DNA from 2 places in the Mesobacillus sp. AQ2 genome. Region 1 is predicted to be linked to the other one. Evidence: riboswitches for the same ligand, from Rfam matches in the RefSeq annotation. Region 1 holds a riboswitch; the other holds the start of a gene.
The links. Region 1 has a riboswitch for FMN ahead of ribD (bifunctional diaminohydroxyphosphoribosylaminopyrimidine deaminase/5-amino-6-(5-phosphoribosylamino)uracil reductase RibD). Riboswitches for the same ligand answer to the same signal wherever they lie in the genome.
Positions count from the first base shown of each region.

Region 2: linked by a shared signal. The riboswitch ahead of QNH36_RS15875 (ECF transporter S component) and the one ahead of ribD (bifunctional diaminohydroxyphosphoribosylaminopyrimidine deaminase/5-amino-6-(5-phosphoribosylamino)uracil reductase RibD) in region 1 are both predicted to bind FMN.

Region 1 is NZ_CP126080.1:3,964,136-3,973,785, reverse strand. It holds gene QNH36_RS19990 (GerAB/ArcD/ProY family transporter) at 1-593, opposite strand, end outside; gene QNH36_RS19985 (spore germination protein) at 580-2,070, opposite strand; gene QNH36_RS19980 (metal-sensitive transcriptional regulator) at 2,233-2,574, shown strand; FMN riboswitch at 2,631-2,776, shown strand; gene ribD (bifunctional diaminohydroxyphosphoribosylaminopyrimidine deaminase/5-amino-6-(5-phosphoribosylamino)uracil reductase RibD) at 2,906-3,988, shown strand; gene ribE (riboflavin synthase) at 4,001-4,657, shown strand; gene QNH36_RS19965 (bifunctional 3,4-dihydroxy-2-butanone-4-phosphate synthase/GTP cyclohydrolase II) at 4,669-5,862, shown strand; gene ribH (6,7-dimethyl-8-ribityllumazine synthase) at 5,906-6,376, shown strand; gene QNH36_RS19955 (S1C family serine protease) at 6,539-7,936, shown strand; gene QNH36_RS19950 (peptidylprolyl isomerase) at 7,949-8,827, shown strand; gene zupT (zinc transporter ZupT) at 9,105-9,650, shown strand, end outside.
Region 2 is NZ_CP126080.1:3,144,240-3,153,889, forward strand. It holds gene QNH36_RS15865 (YpbB family protein) at 1-862, opposite strand, end outside; gene QNH36_RS15870 (ferredoxin) at 1,230-1,478, shown strand; gene QNH36_RS15875 (ECF transporter S component) at 1,589-2,170, opposite strand; FMN riboswitch at 2,334-2,465, opposite strand; gene serA (phosphoglycerate dehydrogenase) at 2,754-4,328, shown strand; gene QNH36_RS15885 (histidinol-phosphatase) at 4,392-5,204, opposite strand; gene QNH36_RS15890 (peptidoglycan DD-metalloendopeptidase family protein) at 5,273-6,235, opposite strand; gene QNH36_RS15895 (GerMN domain-containing protein) at 6,475-7,716, opposite strand; gene sigX (RNA polymerase sigma factor SigX) at 7,691-8,242, opposite strand; gene QNH36_RS15905 (ATP-binding protein) at 8,799-9,650, opposite strand, start outside.

The sequences.
Region 1 (9,650 bases):
TCAAACCCCAGCATGGAAAGGATCGCGTCTTTACTGCCAATGACAATATCTTTGATGCCAGCCTGTCCTATCGGTAACATATAATAAATGTTCGCATCCTTCAACGTGTAGGAAACAAGCAGCAAGAGCAAAAGGATAAGCGGTGTGACCAATGTGTAAAAACGGGCCAGGACTTTCAATCCGCCAACACTTAAATAGATTCCGGACAGCAAAAGCAAACCGCCGATTACCCAATTTGGAGTATAGGGAAGGATCCAGCGATCGATAATTCTGACATAGAGCACAAGAATCAGACTCCCGACACTGATGAAATATAGCATATAGAAAAGAGAAATTAGTTTACCAATCTTCCTGCCTAACACAAACGCTGAAATATCAAGGATGTTTTTAGACTTGAATTTTTTAAAAAGCATGAAATACATTAATAAGACCCCTTGAAGCAAAAGGCCGGCCAGAAGTATCGAAATCCATCCATCTGACTGCGCAGATTTATGCATTTCATATGGGAGAGACAGGGCACCTACACCCAACTGTGTCTGGATGATCAAAAAGAAAAATTGCTGATGGGTAATCGTATCTTTATCTCGGTTCATTTGTTTTCCATCCTCTAGAGTCCCGCTGTCTCTTGGTGTTTACCGCATGTGAATTGCGCGGACGCTCATCCATTTTCCAAAGAGGCATTCTCAAAAATGTGTCCTTAAGATCCTTGACCTGCAATGGAGCCAATGGCGAAAAATATGGCACTCCGAAAGATTCGAGCTTGCACAGTTTAATGAAGACGAATATCAGGCCAAAAGTCAGTCCCACGAAACCTAATATTGAAGCCGCAACCATTAGGGGAAACCTGATCAGCCGGACGGTCGTACTCATTTCATTGGAAGGGACGACAAACGCAGATATCGCAGTGACAGCGACGATGACAATCATGATATTAGAAATCAATCCTGCGCTTACAACGGCATCACCAATGACAAGACCTCCAACAATTCCGATGGTTTGTCCAATCGGTCTCGGAAGCCTGATCCCAGCTTCCCTGATCAATTCAATCGTTATCTCCATGAAGAAAGCCTCCAAAAGCGGAGGATATGGGATTCCTTCTACAGATCCCTTTAATGGGAGAATTAACTCATGAGGGATGACTTCAAGGTGAAAAGCAATAATCGCAATGTAAAAGGCCGGCAATGTGATGGCGATAAGAAAGCTGACATACCTGAGCAATCGGATGAATGACGAAGGAATCCACCGGCTGTTATAATCATCCGAAGACTGATAGAATGCAAAAAAAGTAATTGGCAATATCAAGGCTGTCGGACTGCCATCACCAATGATGGTGATCCTGCCTTCCATCAGATTCGCGATCACCCTGTCCGGCCTCTCGGTGTTGATGAGCTGTGGAAACAAAGAGAATGGATCATCCTCAATGAACTCCTCTATATAGCCTGGACTTAAAACCATGTCAGTCGAAATATAGGAAAGCCTTCTTTCAACTTCATCAACGATTTTCTGGTCAGCAATCCCTTTCATAAAAATGACAGCTACTTTGGTTTTTGTCTTATCGCCTAACTCATGGTAGTTAACCGTGAATTCTGGATTTTTAATTCTAAGCCTTAGCTGGCTGATATTTGTTTCAAGTTTTTCAACGAAGCCATCATGTGCGCCGCGAACCACTGCTTCATTTATCGGTTCCTGTATGGCACGTTGGATATCCTTAGGGAATGTGAATAACCAGGCTTCGTCCCGTTCGCATATGAACAAAACATATCCACCGCTGAGGATGCCGCTGATCATTTCCTCTTGTGTATTCACCGGTGCACCATTTAACGACTTAAGCTCAGCGGGTGTAATCTTCGAATCTTCCATCAATAAAGGAATCAATAATAGTTCCTTGAATTTGTCGGGCGACACCATGGTTTCAAGGAAACAAAAACGCAATGTGCAATTTCCTCTTTTAAATTCAGACTCTTTAAAGTCTGCAGTCTGCTGAAAGATTGCTTTAAGTTTTTCATATCCACTGCAATGAACTTCTTTTTTCTCGCTAATGGATGCAGGAAGCCGGAACTTTTTCATCATCACACCACTTTTTTGCTTAATAGAAACTTTATTAATATATTCGTTAAAAATAGTTATCCCTTTTAAAACGTTTTATATGTAAAAGTTGATTGTGAATTTGCGATTATTTACTGTGTAGGGGTATGATAAAATATAATTAAAGATGTAAAAGGGGGTTTTTAGATGGACATTTTAGAGCCCGAAGTACACCCGGCTGAATGTGGTGACAGCTGCTGCTCTTCAGAGCGCAAAAGCCACCATTCTGAAAAAACGAAAAAGAATCTCGTCACGAGATTGAATCGGATAGAAGGACAAATACGCGGCATAAAAGGACTTATTGAAAGAGATACGTATTGTGATGACGTGATCACACAAATTTCTGCGACTCAGGCGGCATTGAACAGCGTGGCTAAGCTGCTGCTTGAAGGCCATATGAAATCATGTATCGTTGAACGGATTCAGGAAGGTGATAACGAAGTGATCGATGAACTGTTGACGACGATTGAGAAACTGATGAAAAAATAAAAGGTCATTTTGTTTTCTATTTATGAACATGTTCTGTATAATGTCACTAACTTAATATATTCCTTCGGGGTCGGGTGAAATTCCCAACCGGCGGTGATGAAGCATGTGCTTCTTAGTCCGTGACCCGGTTAACATTTGTTAAGCGGTGGATCTGGTGAAACTCCAGGGCCGACAGTTAAAGTCTGGATGGGAGAAGGAAAAAACGAGGATTAGAAACAAGGGAGCAGTATACCCTTTTTTTACCCTCTAGTTTGACATTGTCTTTTTTAGGACCCCGAAGCGCTTATGTTTCGGGGTCTTTTTATATTTTTTAAAAGAGGGAGGGATGAAAGTGAAGAATCAGGACTATATGGCCCTTGCCATCAATCTTGCAAAAGCAGCGGAAGGTCAGACCTCCCCGAACCCTCAGGTTGGCGCTGTGGTTGTAAAAGAAGGGCAGGTTGTTGGCATGGGCGCGCATTTGAAGGCAGGTGAGCCGCATGCCGAGGTCCATGCCATCCGGATGGCAGGAGAGAAAGCGGATGGGGCGAGTCTTTACGTGACACTTGAGCCGTGCAGCCATTTCGGGAAGACTCCGCCATGTTCGAATCTTGTCATAGAGTCGGGCATCAAAAAGGTGTTTGTGGCTTCGGTTGACCCTAACCCGCTCGTTGGCGGAGCAGGAATCAAAAAGATGCGTGAGTCGGGAATTGAGGTAGAGGTTGGATTATTGGAGGAAGAAGCTATTGCTCTTAATAAGGTGTTTTTTCATTACATAAGCACAGGGCTTCCATATGTAACCTTGAAGTCAGCCACAAGCCTTGATGGCAAAGTCGCAACAGTGACCGGGGAGAGTAAATGGATCACCGGGGAGGAAGCGCGTAAGGATGTCCATCACTTCCGCCATACACAGGATGCCATTCTGGTTGGTGTCAACACCGTCATAACAGATAACCCAAGCCTTACGACCAGACTTGAATCTGGCGGGAAAAATCCCATCCGGGTGATTCTGGATTCCACCCTCAGGACCCCTTTCGATTCAGGGGTGATCCATGATCAAGCAGCTAAGACAATCATCGTGACAGGAGCGGGTGCTGAGCCTGAAAGGGCAAAACAATTTGAAGAACAAGGCATCGAAATCATCAAGCTTGAGACTGAGAAAGTCGGAATTAAAGAAATGCTGGAAAAACTGGGGGAGCGCGGCATTACTTCACTGTATGTTGAAGGCGGTGCCGAAGTCCACGGCAGTTTTTTAAGGGAGAAGGCTTTTCAGCGGGTGATTACCTATATTGCACCAAAGCTGATCGGCGGCAGAAATGCCCCGTCAGCATACGGAGGCGAAGGCATTGCCCGTCTGGAGGAAACAGTTCCCTTGAAGGTCATTGATGTAAAGCAAATCGGCCAGGATATCCGGATCATTGCTGAGCCGGTCTAGAGGGAGGTTAATATGTTTACAGGGATTATTGAGGAAATCGGGACCGTTGCAAATATCCAGCACAGCGGGGAATCTTTTGTGCTGACAATTGACGCGAAAAAAGTCCTGACAGATGTCCATCTTGGTGACAGTATTGCTGTCAACGGAGTATGCCTCACTGTCACGTCTTTTACAGAAAACAGATTTTCGGTAGATGTGATGCCGGAGACGGTAAAAGCCTCGAGCCTTAAAACCGTCAGGAGAGGCTCAAAGGTGAACCTGGAAAGAGCGATGGCAGCCGGAGGCCGGTTCGGCGGGCATTTTGTTGCCGGCCATGTGGATGGAGTCGGGGTCATCAAAGGGAAAACCCAAGTTGAAAACGCAGTGTATTATGAAATCCAGCTTGATCCCGAATTGCTGAAATACGTAATCATGAAAGGCTCCGTCGCAGTTGATGGTACAAGCCTGACTGTTTTCGGGATATCGGAAGACAGCCTGACATTGTCGCTGATACCGCTGACACTTTCTGACACAGTGCTTGGCTTCAAGGATAAAGGCGATATCGTCAATATAGAATGTGACATGATCGGCAAATATGTAGGTCACTTCTTGAGTAACCAGGTTCCAGCAGCTTCAAAAAGAGGAAGTAATATTACAGCCCAATTCTTAGAGGATAACGGGTTTATGTGAGGGTGATGAAAATGTTTGATCCGATTGAAGAGGCTATATATGAACTCATGCAAGGCAAAGTAGTCATCGTTTGTGATGATGAGGACAGGGAGAATGAAGGGGATTTTATCGCGCTGGCTGAGAAGGCAACGCCGGATGTCATCAACTTCATGGCGACGCATGGCCGGGGTTTGATCTGTGTTCCAATTGAAACAGAACTGGCACAAAGCCTTGACCTGATACCGATGGTTTCTCGCAACACTGATCCGCATGGTACTGCCTTTACCGTTAGTATCGACCATAAGTTCTCTACAACAGGGATTTCTGCGTTTGAGCGCTCGGCAACAGTACTCAGCATGCTTGATCCAGAGTCTAAGGCTGCCGATTTTAAACGTCCGGGCCACGTCTTTCCGCTTGTCGCCAAAAAAGGCGGCGTGTTAAGACGGGCTGGCCATACGGAGGCAGCGGTTGATCTGGCAAAAATGTGCGGCGCCAAGCCGGCTGGCGTTATTTGTGAAATCATGAATGAAGACGGCACCATGGCACGAGTGCCGCAGCTTCGCAAGATTGCTGACCAGTTCGATTTAAAAATGATCACCATCAAGGATCTTATTCAATACCGCAACCGTAAGGACAATCTGATTCAAAGAGAGGTTGAAATCAATCTCCCGACTGAATTCGGGATGTTCAAGGCTGTCGGTTATTCGAACGTCGTGGATGACAAGGAACATATTGCCCTTGTGAAAGGTGACATTGACCCGGATGAGCCGGTATTGGTCAGGGTCCACTCTGAGTGCCTGACCGGAGATGTATTCGGTTCGTACCGCTGTGACTGCGGGCCGCAGCTGCATGCCGCATTAACACAGATAAACGAAGAGGGGCGCGGCGTCCTTTTGTATTTGCGCCAGGAAGGCAGGGGCATTGGCCTGATGAATAAGCTGCGGGCCTATAAGCTGCAGGAAGAGGGCTACGATACTGTAGAGGCCAATGAAAAACTCGGCTTCGGTGCTGACCTTCGCGAATACGGGATCGGAGCACAGATTTTAAAAGACCTTGGCATCAAGCAAATGAAACTGCTCACGAACAATCCGCGGAAAATAAGAGGACTTAAGGGTTATGGCCTTGAAGTCGTCGACCGGGTGCCTATCCAGATGCCAGCAAGGGAAGAAAACGAAAACTACTTAAAAACAAAATATAGTAAATTAGGTCATTTACTAAAATTTTAAATCGGAAAAAAACTAAATAACATCTATAAATGGAGGAATAGTCATGAATAGAACTTTTGAAGGTAATTTAGTAGGAACGGGTCTTAAAATCGGAATCGTTGTTGGCCGATTCAACGAGTTCATTACAAGCAAGCTTTTGGGCGGTGCACAGGATGCACTGAAGAGACATGGTGTGGACGAAAGCAATGTCGATGTTGCCTGGGTTCCTGGTGCATTCGAAATTCCATTGGTAGCGCAAAAAATGGCAAAGAGCAATAAATATGATGCAGTCATCACTTTAGGAACCGTCATCCGGGGCTCCACTCCGCATTTTGACTATGTTTGCAATGAAGCTGCCAAAGGGGTATCAGCCGCGGCGATGAACTCAGGAGTCCCTGTCATCTTCGGTGTCCTGACGACCGATACAATCGAGCAGGCAATTGAACGCGCCGGAACGAAAGCAGGCAATAAAGGCTGGGACGCAGCGGCTTCGGCAATCGAAATGGCAAATTTGATGAAAAATATTGAAATGTAATCTTTTAAAGAAGCTGCAGGCTACCATGTCTGCAGCTTTTTTATGTGGCCACGACTAGCAAAGTCTTCCCAAACTTTTAAAATCCTCGCCTTAGTTTGTTAATAATTTGTTCATAATTTCTGGTTATGATGAAAACAAGTTAACAAACGAGGAGGAAATACCATGAAAGAGTTTGAGCAGCAATCCCGTTATGATGAATCGGAACCAGTCAACGAGCAGGAATCCCGGTACCATGAACCGGAACCGGTCAAGGAGCAGCAATCCAAGTATCATGAATCGGTAGCGGTCAAGGAGCAGGGATCCCGCTACCATGAATCGAAATCGGTCAACGAGCAGGAGTCCCGGTACCATGAACCCAAACCGGCCAATGATCAGCAACCCCGGTACCCTGTATCGGAACCGGTCAAAAAGTCCAATAAGTTCAAAAGCATTTTATCAACTGTCATGGCTGGAGTGGTCGGTTCGGCTATAACGCTTGCGGCTGTTAATTTTACCGAAACAGATGCTGGGCAAAAGGAGCAGGCCCAGACGGAAACAGCAGCAGAAAGCAGTTCAAATATTGTGACGACCCCTACATCTGCAAAAAGCTCAGGATCGATTGCCGATATCATTGAGGATTCCTCTAAATCGATTGTCGGTATCACCAATATTCAGCAGCAAAGCAATCCTTTTTCCCGCAGCCAGGGCAATGTTGAAACCGGTTCTGGTTCTGGGGTGATTTTCAAGAAAGAAGGGAATAATGCCTTTATCGTTACGAATAACCATGTCATTGAGGGTGCATCCAAGGTGGAGGTTTCCCTGTATAATGGCGAGAAGGTTGATGCGCAAGTGGTCGGAGCAGACGCGTTAACTGATTTGGCGGTTATTAAAATCGAGGCAGCCAAGGCGGCGGATGTCATCGAATTCGGTGATTCTTCAGCCTTAAGACCTGGCGACCAGGTACTGGCCATCGGAAACCCGCTCGGCCTGGACTTATCACGGACTGTCACTCAAGGAATCGTCAGTGCGGTTGACCGGTCCATCTCAGTGCCGACTTCTGCCGGGGAATGGGAAATGAATGTCATCCAGACCGACGCAGCAATTAACCCGGGGAACAGCGGCGGCGCATTGATCAATACAGATGGAAAAGTAATTGGAATCAATAGTTTAAAAATCTCGCAAAATGGAGTGGAAGGCCTTGGCTTTGCGATTCCGAGCCAGGAGGCACTGCCAATCGTCAACCAGCTGATTGAAACAGGAAAAGTTGAACGCCCTTATTTAGGTGTAAGTCTTGCTGATTTGGAGCAGATCCCTGAAATGTATCTCAAAAATCTGCCAGACAATGTGGACTCCGGTACGATGGTTACCAGCGTCGATCCAAATTCCGCAGCAGCCAAAGCAGGCCTTCAGGAACAAGATATCATCGTCGGCATCAATGATGCACAAGTGAAAAGTGCGAGTGACCTAAGGAGATATATGTATACCAAGCTTAAAAAGGGTGACAGTGCACAGGTGAAAATTTACCGTGACGGCAAACAGCAAACTTTGAAAGTTGTGTTGTCTGCTTCAAGTGTTGAATAATGGAGGGAAATAATGATTGCTTATATGAAAAAGAATAAATTGATGCTGACTTTTGCCGTAATTACCTTAGCACTTCTCTTGATTTTTGCGACAGCTTTTTCAAAAACAGAGACAGCAGCGAGCGTCAACGGTGAAAAAATCACAAAGGATGAATTGAACACAAAATTAACTGAGATGTATGGCGCCGATACTTTGGATTCACTGATCACCAATAAAGTGATTGAAATGGAAGCTGATAAGCAAAAGGTAAAAGTAACGGGAAATGAAATAGATGAAGAGCTGACAAAACTCCAAGACTCTTATGGCGGTGAAGAAGCTTTTGCAGCGGCACTTGAACAGAACAAAGTGTCAATCGACAGGATCAGGGAGGACATTCAAATGTATCTCCTTGCTGAAAAAATGATTAAACCTTCTATCAAAGTGACGGAAGAAGAAATGAAAACATACTTCGAGGAAAATAAAGAAAGTTTTGATCAAAAAGAACAAGTAAAAGCAAGCCATATCTTAGTCGAAGATGAGGCAACGGCAAAGAAAGTCAAGAAAGAGCTGGACAGTGGCAAAGACTTTGCTGAATTAGCCAAAGAATATTCCACGGATGCAAGCAATGCAGCTAAAGGAGGAGACCTCGGCTATTTCGGAAAGGGAGAGATGGCGAAAGAATTCGAGGAAGCAGCCTTCGGAATGAAAGTGGGGGAAGTCAGTGCCCCGATAAAAACAGACTTTGGCTACCATATCATTAAAGTTGCCGATAAAAAAGCGGCAAAGACGGCGGTATTCGAGGATCATAAGAAAGAAATCAAGGAATCTTTATTCGACCAAAAAATCCAGACTGAATATCCAAACTGGCTTGAAAAGAAAAAGGCAGATTACAAAATTAAAAGAAATCTATAGTTTTGAAGGAACCTCTGCAGCTTTGCAGGGGTTTTTGTATTTTATTCTTGCAGAAGGAGTTTCTTATACGATAAAATGTTTACTTAAGGAAACTTTTTAGGGTAAATGCATATATTGTTAGGGTAAAGGGATTCTTGCATCTTGAAAGTTTACCAAAGGAAACATTTTAGTGTAAGACTATTTTTCGAACTGTTGAATGGATTCATTCAGGTAACAGACATAGACGATGAATTCCCGTTGGGTCAGCACAAATATCGATTTTAAAAGGAGAATATCAATGACAGAGGAGATTTTATCTGCTTTCGGTTTGACATTATTTGCAGGCCTTGCCACAGGAATTGGCAGTGTCCTTGCTTTTTTTACATCACGGACGAATACAAAATTCCTTTCGCTGGCTCTTGGATTTTCAGCCGGGGTCATGATCTATGTATCGATGATTGAAATCTTTGTCAAAGCCAAGGATGCTCTCGTTTCGGCGATGGGCGTGCAATTGGGAAACTGGGCGACCGTGGGAGGTTTTTTCGCCGGAATAGTATTGATTGCCTTAATAGATAAGTTCATACCGAAACAGGGAAATCCCCATGAACTGAAGAAAGTCGAGGATATGAACATCTCCAAGAAACCAGCCAACGACGCAGCTTTATTGAAAATGGGTACATTCACTGCGCTTGCGATTGGAATTCACAATTTTCCGGAGGGAATTGCAACCTTCACCTCAGCAATCCAGGATCCCGCATTAGGTGTTGCCATTGCGATTGCCATTGCCATCCATAACATTCCGGAGGGAATCGCCGTTTCCGTGCCAGTCTATTTCGCGACCGGA
Region 2 (9,650 bases), 820 kb from region 1:
CCTTTATTGTAAGCACAATTTCTACAATATGATCCTCGATCGTGCTGTGCTTAAGGTTTCTGACAGCGGCTATTTCATCAAGGCTGTAGCCCCTTTTAAGAAATTTATACGTTTTGTCGGTTGAAAGCGTCAATGGCACCTCTCGTTCTGCCTTATTCAACAATCCACTCAAAAGCGGATATACGTATGGGTCACCGGTAATCTTGTCGAACATGGCATGCATACAATTCAGAAACTCATAATGATAATGAGCCGGTTCTATGCCAGTCCGTTCAGAAGCCTGCATGATCGTCAAGCCGATCTTCTTGAAACCGGTTAACCTTAACACGACCAATTCCGGTCTGGTCCCCTCATTCTCAAGTGCTGAAATAAGTTCTTCATACAGCCTTTCAGCCAGTAAATAGCGATCTTCATTTTGCTGTCTGATATATCTCTTCACCCAGCTAAGTGTTTCCGGTTTATTCCTGATGGGGATATAGGATCGTTCTTGATTGATCAGATTCGAACTCACCTGGATGAGCAGAGTCAATCTTTCCCAGAAGGACTCAGTTACCTGATGGTACTTCCAGCCATTTAAAAATTTCGGGAGAGTACATTGAGATAAACGCTGTTCAAGTACCTCTTCCCCTCCGGACGTTAATTTAACTTTCGATTCTGCTATCTCCTCTACCAAACCGCTGTGCTTCAGCCTTCCGACCATTTTTTCCAGTCCATCCCGGGTAACAGAAGAGTATGTAGAGAAATACGGGGTGATTTTATATAGATGAGCATCCTGGATAGTCTGTGATGAGCGTTTGCCCTGTAAAAGGTGAAACACAGAATAAATCGTCCTCTCACCATTGATTCTTTTCAATATCGACAAAATAACAGACTCCAAATAGGTTATCCTCATACTATCACCCTTGAAATTAATGCTTTGATGGCTTAAAACATTTTTCCATCCATTTGCCTGCCACATTTTTTGGGTATAATAAACAAAGCTGACGGAAAAAATTCCTGTCCTGCTATAGCAGAAAAATAATATACCATTATTTTAACATGAAAATGTCGAGCAGAATGTTTTATTTTCAGCGTAAAATCCATTCAACGCCTTATCTGATAAGCATTCTCAATACTTTTTTTTATTGAAATGTTGGCGATACAGTTTTACAATAGATATGAGGAATACGTTTTCACTGATATTGGTGAAAACAGCATATTATTGTTAAACACTTGGGAGGAATTATATCATGGCTAAGTACACAATTGTTGACAAAGAAACTTGTATTGCATGTGGAGCTTGCGGTGCAGCTGCTCCAGATATCTATGATTACGACGATGAAGGCATCGCATTCGTAACACTTGATGACAACGAAGGTATCGTTGAAATTCCAGACGTATTGATCGATGACATGATGGATGCATTTGAAGGATGCCCGACTGACTCAATCAAGGTTGCTGACGAGCCATTCGACGGAGACGCAACGAAGTTCGAATAAGACCATACATAAATTCCCGCTTCCTAAGCGGGAATTTTTTTATTGTGTCTGGGAAAAAACACCAAAAAAGCAACGGTGCAGGCCGTTGCTTTATATCGTCAATTATAAAATTAGGCACTCTTATAATTTTGCTGTCTTTCGATCCACGTTTTCATTCTCGTGAACATTAGCATGAACACAATAGACATCATCAGGCCTTTAACAAAGTTGAAAGGCAGGATACCCGCCACAATAAACTGTTTTGTTTCTGGACCAGACATTGCCGGCATATTCAGGAACAATGTATAAGCAGGCAGGAATACATAGTAATTAAGGACACTCATCAGAATGGCCATGCTGATCGTCCCTGCCACTAAGGCAAATGTCATTCCCTTTTTAGTTTTTACCCGCTGATACAGATAGTAAGTTGGCAGAATGAATAAAACTCCTGCAGCAAAGTTGGCAGCATGGCCTACTGGCACTCCAGTTTCACTGCCTGTCATGAAGTAATCAAGGATATTCTTTATAAGTTCTACTAAAATACCAGCTGCCGGACCGAAGATCAAAGCAGCGATCAATGCAGGAATATCACTGAAATCGACCATCAAGAATTTTGGAAACGGCGGCAGCGGAAAATTCAGCAGCATTAAAACATAAGATATACTGCTCAACATTCCAATTGAAACCATTGCTTTTACACTAAATTTTTTCATTTCCCTCTCTCCTTATAGAGATCCATCTCACATAAAGAAGAAAGGTTCAGCATTCACATACCCATAGACAAATAAAATCCCCCAAGTTTTATGCTTGAGGGAGAATTGACTAAGGCATGCTTAATAAACGTTCAAACCTGCATTTTTTGAACGTCTGCAGAACCTCCATCTTCTCCCATCCAGACTATACTGTCGGCTTTGGAATCGCACCAAATCCTGCCTCAAAAGGCTCGCGGGCTTAGAGAAGATACTCATTACCGCCGATCGGGAATTTCACCCTGCCCCGAAGATAGACCATATTTAATTAACATGTTTATTATACTGAAAAAAAGAATTTTTGTGAAGATGTTTGCTTGTGACGTTTTTATGTCCGCACCAAATCAATCCTATACTCCTTCCTGGCTGAATATGATTAGGAAAAGCCTGCAAAATTCGGAAAATCAACCTTAAATCCCAATAGTGACTTCTTTTTATGGGAGCGTTTACATTGAATTCAAGAACATTAAGAGGATTTGACAAAAGAATATTCGTCTTGTAAAATAATCAGAAAATTATTTTTATTTACATAAGGGAGTGGGCAAAAATGTTTCAAGTGTTAGCTGCTGATTCAATCAAAGAACAAGGCTTGCAGCCATTGCTGGAGTGGGAGCAGGCAGAAGTGTACACAGGGGGAATTGATTCCGGACTTGTCAGTTTGGAAAAAGTCGACGCGTTATTAGTAAGAAGTGCGACAAAGGTGACGGCCGAGCTGCTCGACTTCATGCCTTCACTGAAAATCATCGGACGTGCAGGTGTCGGTGTTGATAATATTGATATTGCCGCAGCGACGAAAAGAGGGATTGTCGTCGTCAACGCCCCAGACGGCAATACGATTTCCACTGCTGAACATACTTTTGCGATGATGTCTGCATTGATGAGGAATATCCCGCAGGCACACTCAACCGTAAAAAATGGGGAATGGAAAAGAAATCAGTTTATCGGGAATGAACTTCACAGCAAAACATTGGGAATCATCGGATTAGGAAGGATCGGATCCGAGCTTGCCAAAAGGGCAAGGGCTTTCGGCATGTCCGTTAAGGTGTACGATCCATTTTTAACGAAAGAACGAGCAGATGTCTTAGGAGTACAATTATCTACTTTCGACAACGTTCTTCAGGAAGCGGATATCATCTCCGTCCACACTCCTTTGACGAAAGAAACAAAAGGGCTTCTTAACGAAAGGACTTTGAGCCAGACGAAAAAAGGGGTCTATCTCCTCAATTGCGCCAGAGGCGGAATCATCGATGAGATGGCCCTCGCCCACTTTATCGAAAAAGGCCACGTAGCAGGTGCTGCCCTCGATGTTTTCGAAGTCGAACCCCCAGGGGAACACCCTTTACTTAAATTTGATTCCGTCATTGTCACCCCACACCTTGGCGCCTCAACGAAAGAAGCACAGTTGAATGTCGCTACTCAGGTTGCCAGGGAAATCAGGACTTTTTTTGAAAATAATCCTGTTGCCAACTCAATTAATCTGCCGGCCATGTCTAAAGAAATTTATGAAAAAATACAGCCTTTCCACCAGCTTGCAAAGGAAATGGGGAAAATCGTATCTGAATGCCATAACAAAGGCGTAAATGAATTGACAGCCACCTATTCAGGGACGGCTGCTGAACTTGAAACCTCCTTTTTGACAAAAGCACTACTTTCAGGTTTTTTCGAAAATCGAATTGATGTGAATGTGAATGAAGTGAATGCGATTCATATCGCGAAAGAGCGTGGAATCATGGTCGGGGAAAAAGTGACCGGAAACTCGTTCGGCTATGCAAACACCGTGACCATCACCGCAAGCGGAGACGGAGATGATTTTACAGTGAGAGGAACTTATATAGAAAACTACGGCCCAAGGATTGTCAGTCTCGATGGATTTAACATTGATTTCCATCCATCAGGCAACCTGCTATATATCCAGCATATGGACCGTCCTGGTGTAATCGGCCATGTAGGAAGGATACTTGGCGACCATGATGTGAACATCGCAACCATGCAGGTTGGCAGAAAGGAAGCTGGCGGAGAAGCGATAATGGTCCTATCCTTTGACAAGCCGCTTTCGAATGATATGATCGCCAAGCTCGGGTCACTGCAAGATATCGTAACAATCAATAGCATCATTCTCTAAATACACGAAGCAGGCCTCGAATCTGAATTGGAGGCCTGTTTTTTATTCGTCTGTCAATCAGGCTTAACCCAGCGGAAAAGCTTTTCGTTCTCCTTTTGAAAAAGTCATGATCTCTTTGTAGCCAGCCTCTTTCGCAAGCTCAAGAGCCTGATCAAAATCCGCGCCAACATGTTCAGGGACATGGGCATCCGATGATAATACGATCGGAATTTTTTTATCAAGGCACATTTGCAATAGCCTTTTATCTGGATACAATGTTTGAGTAGGTTTCCGTAATCCAGCAGTACTTATTTCGACGCAAGTCTTTGATTGCGCCAGTGCTGTTGTCGCCCTGTCATACTGTTCCAATAGAAAACTTTCATCTTCGGGGACATAGTTAAAGATTTTCACAAGATCAATATGTCCAATAATATCAAACAAGTCAGACTGCGCAAGGGTCACGACCTGGTCGAAGTAGTTTCGGTATACTTCCTTTACGTCCCTTTTATCCCATTCTTTTCGATATTCAGCCAGGTCAATCCCAAAATCGCCGATCCAATGAATCGATCCGATTACATAATCAAAATCGTAGCTTTTGATGAATCGTTCCATTTCTTCATGTTTGCCTGGGGTGTAATCCATCTCAATGGACATCTTCACGTCAATTTCATTTCTCCAGGCTTCTTCAAATAGATCGACATAATCAGCCATATCATAAAATCTTCGTTCATCCACCCAGCTATTTCGCAAAATGTCCGCTGTTTGATAAAAGTGATATGCATGTTCTGAAATCCCGAAATGCTGAATTCCTTTCGAGCTCGCTGTATCCGTAAACTGCTTCAAATAATCGAGTGTCAATGTGCCTCTTTCCAGATGATTATGATAATCCGTCAGCATCGTCCCCATCCCCTTTGCGACTCTTTTCCCCATTATACTTTCAAGTGATGATAGGAACAAGAAATTGCTTATCGGGTATCCAATATTTGCTGCGGCTTGATTGTGTCCGTAGTCAAGTTGTTCAATGCTTTCAACTGGCTGACAGTTGTATTTGTCTTCCTGGCAATCGAAATCAAAGTGTCCCCGGAAACTACGACGTACTTATTGTCAGCAGGTTGCCCGATGACCAAAACTGTACCACGGGATATCTGATCTCCATCAAGCTGATTACTATGCTTGATTGACTCTACAGATGTATGATACATTTTTGCGATCGACCAAAGAGTCTCTCCAGCTTTGACTGTATGCTTTATGTCAGGTTGCTGCGGAATGGCTTCCCCCGACTTCTGTTGATCCTTTTCCTTAGATTCAGCTTTCAGACTGCCATGCTGATCATTAATCGCAATATCATCAGCTAACCGCAGTCTGGCGACTGTTTCCATTGTCACTTCTTCCACCTTTGCCAATGCGTCAACTGGCTCTCCTACAGCAGTGTCTCCCAGCGCCAAAACGGGGTCCACAGCATTTTCTTTTTCATATGTCCATTTTTCCTTATGGATTTCAAAGTGAAGATGGACACCTGAGGAATCTCCCGTATTGCCCATAAGGCCGATGATATCTCCCTGCTTGACAGCCTGTCCTTCCTCAACATTCCTTTTATTCAGATGCGCATAAACAGTTTCCAGGTTGTTATCGTGCTTAATGAATACAACATGACCGTATGAACCTGAATAATATGATTTTGTAACGATCCCTTGATCAACACTATGTATAGGTGTTTTGAGCTCACCTGCGATATCTATTCCTTTATGATGGCCATGGCGTGTTCCGTAAAGGTCTGTAATGACCCCTTCTGCCGGCCATACCCAGTCTGAAGTCAGTTCCGGTATATCGAGCATTTCTGCCTGAGAGTGCTTTCCGCCAAGAAACAGCAAGCTGATACAGAGTGCCATTAACCCGGCAATGAGCAATCGCTTTATATAATCCTGCATTTTCTTCCTCCTTAACTTTTTACTCCCTTTCCATCCCTATGACAGCCTGTACGAAAATAGAACTGCGGTATGGAAAAGCAGCAGCTAAAAAGCACATTCGTTATAATTGGTGGTTAGCTGCTTTTTTATGCAAAAGAAGGAAAATTAGTTGCATTCACTACAACGCAAAAAAGGAAGACCTGAACGGCCTTCCTTTTTCAAAAAAATATTCAGCTGCTTTTTCAAAGACAGCAGCTCATTTATTCACTTTCGATATTCTTTTTGTTTGGAGCAAGTGGCAGCGGTAATACTTCTTTCAAATTGAAAGGCCCCAGCTGGTCAATGTTTGCATTAGTAAACCTTACACCTTTATAATCAAACTCGCTCGCTGTCATCAGGATTGCCTCGAGATTCGGCATGAAATCTTCCTGCAGCTTCGTTTCATCCGTCAAGGTAATCTCGAGCACTTTATCATTAGATTCAGTTTTTGCAAGCTTGAAATTTTCCGGAAGTGAAGGTGCAAGATGCCCGATTTCATCTCCCTTCCACATCTGCGCAAATGCTTCTGTAATTGTCTTATGCTGTTCTTTTGTCGGTACAAGGTATGGATTTGGCATCCCTTCCACCGACAAGAACAAGTATGCTCTTCTTTTTGTTGTTTCTGCATTAAGTGGAAGTTCTTCCATTTGACCATAGTTCCCTAAGTCAATCCCCGGGTTACCCTCTGTTGTTAACATCATTCTCTCGATGCCTTCTCGAGAAAAATTTTGTGTCATTGCTTCAACGAAAATTACGTTTGGTGTACTTCCATTTCTAAAAGGGTGATCTTCTTTAACATCTATGCTCAATGTTTTTGTCGCTTCCTCATAGCTCCAGGAAGCATCCATTGGGTAATAATCAGTAAGCCCCCATTCCACTTCCTTAAGCATTTGCATTGTTTCCGTATAGCTCTCGATCCAGGTTTTCCCCGTTTCCTTCGGCCTTGTTACCGTAACTGGCACAACAGCCTGCGCCTGCTGGTCGGGAATTGCATAGGTGAAGATTTCTGAAGCCTCTGTATCGAACTCATCTGGATATACAGAAATCAGCCCGTCATATGGATTGGTTTTATCCATTTTGATGAATTCCTCAGCCTCTTCTTTCTTATCTGCTGAATCCCTCAAGAGTGTGTTTTCCTTCTCAAGAGCACTTTTCTTTGCTGAATCATCGCTGATTGCAGTATCCATTTCTATGGATGATTTTTCTCCCTTAGCAGAACTGCTGTCCATGCTCATTTGTTCAGAAGTATTGTTTCCCAACAATCCTGGGGAAAGAATAAAGGCGAGGAAGAGTACCGCAGCGAGAGCCGCACCCGGAATGATCCATGTGGGCATTTTCTTTCTTTTTTCCACTCGATGGGCGATATTCTGATAAATGTCACGAGAGTCGCGATGGTCTTTTATCTTTGGCATCTGGCCGAGGAGATCTTCTAGCTGCTTATCGCTTAGCTGTGACTTTTTCACTAGTCATCCCTTCCTTTTCAATCATTTCTTCCATAAGCTTTTTCAGTGTCTTCAAAGCACGGTGCTGTGTAGTCTTGACCTTGCTTTCCGTCCACGATAAAGCTTCGGCCGTCTCGGAAATCGTCAGTTCATGTATATAGCGCATGATGATGACCATACGCTGGTCGACTGTGCATTGATCGAGGCACTTGTACATCATTTGGATTTCTTCACTTTGAAGCGCCATTTCCTCCGGCAGCGGCTGCTCATCCCTTACCTGCCGTGCAGACATATCGAAGGTTTCAAGCAATCGCTGCTTCCAGCCCTTCTGTTTTCGGAAATGATCGATCGCGACATTCTTCGCGATAGAAAACAGCCAGGTTTTTTCACTGCTTTTCCCTTCGAACCTGTCATAAGCCTTGAGAACACGGATGTATACTTCCTGAACAAGATCCTCTGCCAGTTCCCTGCTTTTCACCATATAAAATAAAAATTGAAAAACGTCATGATGATATTTTTGATACAATTCATCAAAAACGGAGTTCATAGGTCTTTTCGCCTCCGCATTCATTAGATTAGTCGTAAAACAGATAAGAAAGTTTCATATTAACTATATTATTTTTAGATTGGAAATGAAAGGGTTTTTCCGAAGGGAAATATTTTTGTCTTGTAGTGAGTAGATGAATACATGACGGACACTTTTTCTTGCTTCTTTAGTGTTTTTGTCCGTCAGCGCGTAGACGAGGGACACTTTTCCTGGATTCTTTGCTAATTCTGGCTGTCATCACCTTCATGATGGACAGTTTTTCATGATTCTTCGCTATTTCCGTCCGTCATCACCTTTATGACGGACACTTTTCCAGGATTCTTCGCTATTTCTGTCCATCATAGCCTTGATGACGGACACTTTTCCTGATTCTTTCCCGGTCCTGTCCGGCAGTGGGACAATATCCCCTTCGCCAAGAGCAATACGCGAACACCAAAATATAACGGAGCGAAATAAGCTGATGAAAATACAAAGAGGCTTCCACAATCTGATGAGATTTGGGCAGCCTCTTGCGGGAATAATCATTGTTCCTTGTGAATCAAGAATAGTCGGCAAGTTATTCGATATTTCGAGGGATGAAAAAGGAAAATGTCGTACCTTGTCCTAGTTTGCTTTTTACAGAGATAATACCTCGATGTGCGTCGATGATATTTTTGGCGATAGCCAGTCCCAGACCCGTTCCGGAAACTCCTCGTGTTCTTGACTTATCACCCTTGTAAAAGCGTTCGAACAGGAACGGCAAGTCTTCTTCAGGAATGCCTGGCCCCTGGTCGCTGACTTCGAAATACAAGCCGCGTTCGTCGGTTCTCGCTTTGATATCAACTGCCGCTGAATCCGGCACATGCCTGATGGCATTATCGATTAGATTCGTCAGTACCTGCTCGATTCTGTCGGGGTCAAAGCGGAAGTGCGGTTCCTCTGCTTCAAGCTGTGCAGACAGGTCAATTCCTTTATCCTTCGCAAGACCTTGGAACTTGCGGATGACCCGGTTGATATATGGTTCCAATTCGACTGACTCCACATTAAGCAGGATATGTCCTGCTTGCATGCGGGCTAAATCAAGGAGTTCATTAACGAGACGGCCCATTCTGAGGGACTCATCGTAAATGACTTTAGCCATTTCCTTCTTCTCTTCATCTGTCTGGGCGATATCATCGACAATCGCTTCACTGTACCCCTGCATCATCGAAATCGGTGTTCGCAGTTCATGCGAAACATTTGCGATAAAATCTTCCCTCATTTTGTCGAGCTTTCTTTCCTCGGTCATGTCCCTTACTACGGCCACTGCACCACGGATGAACCGCTTATTATAAAGGGGACTGACAATGATGACCCATGTCCTTCCCTGGGCAGTGATTTCGCCAACTTGTTCTTTCTCCGTATTGACTGCCAGCTGGAATAACTCCAT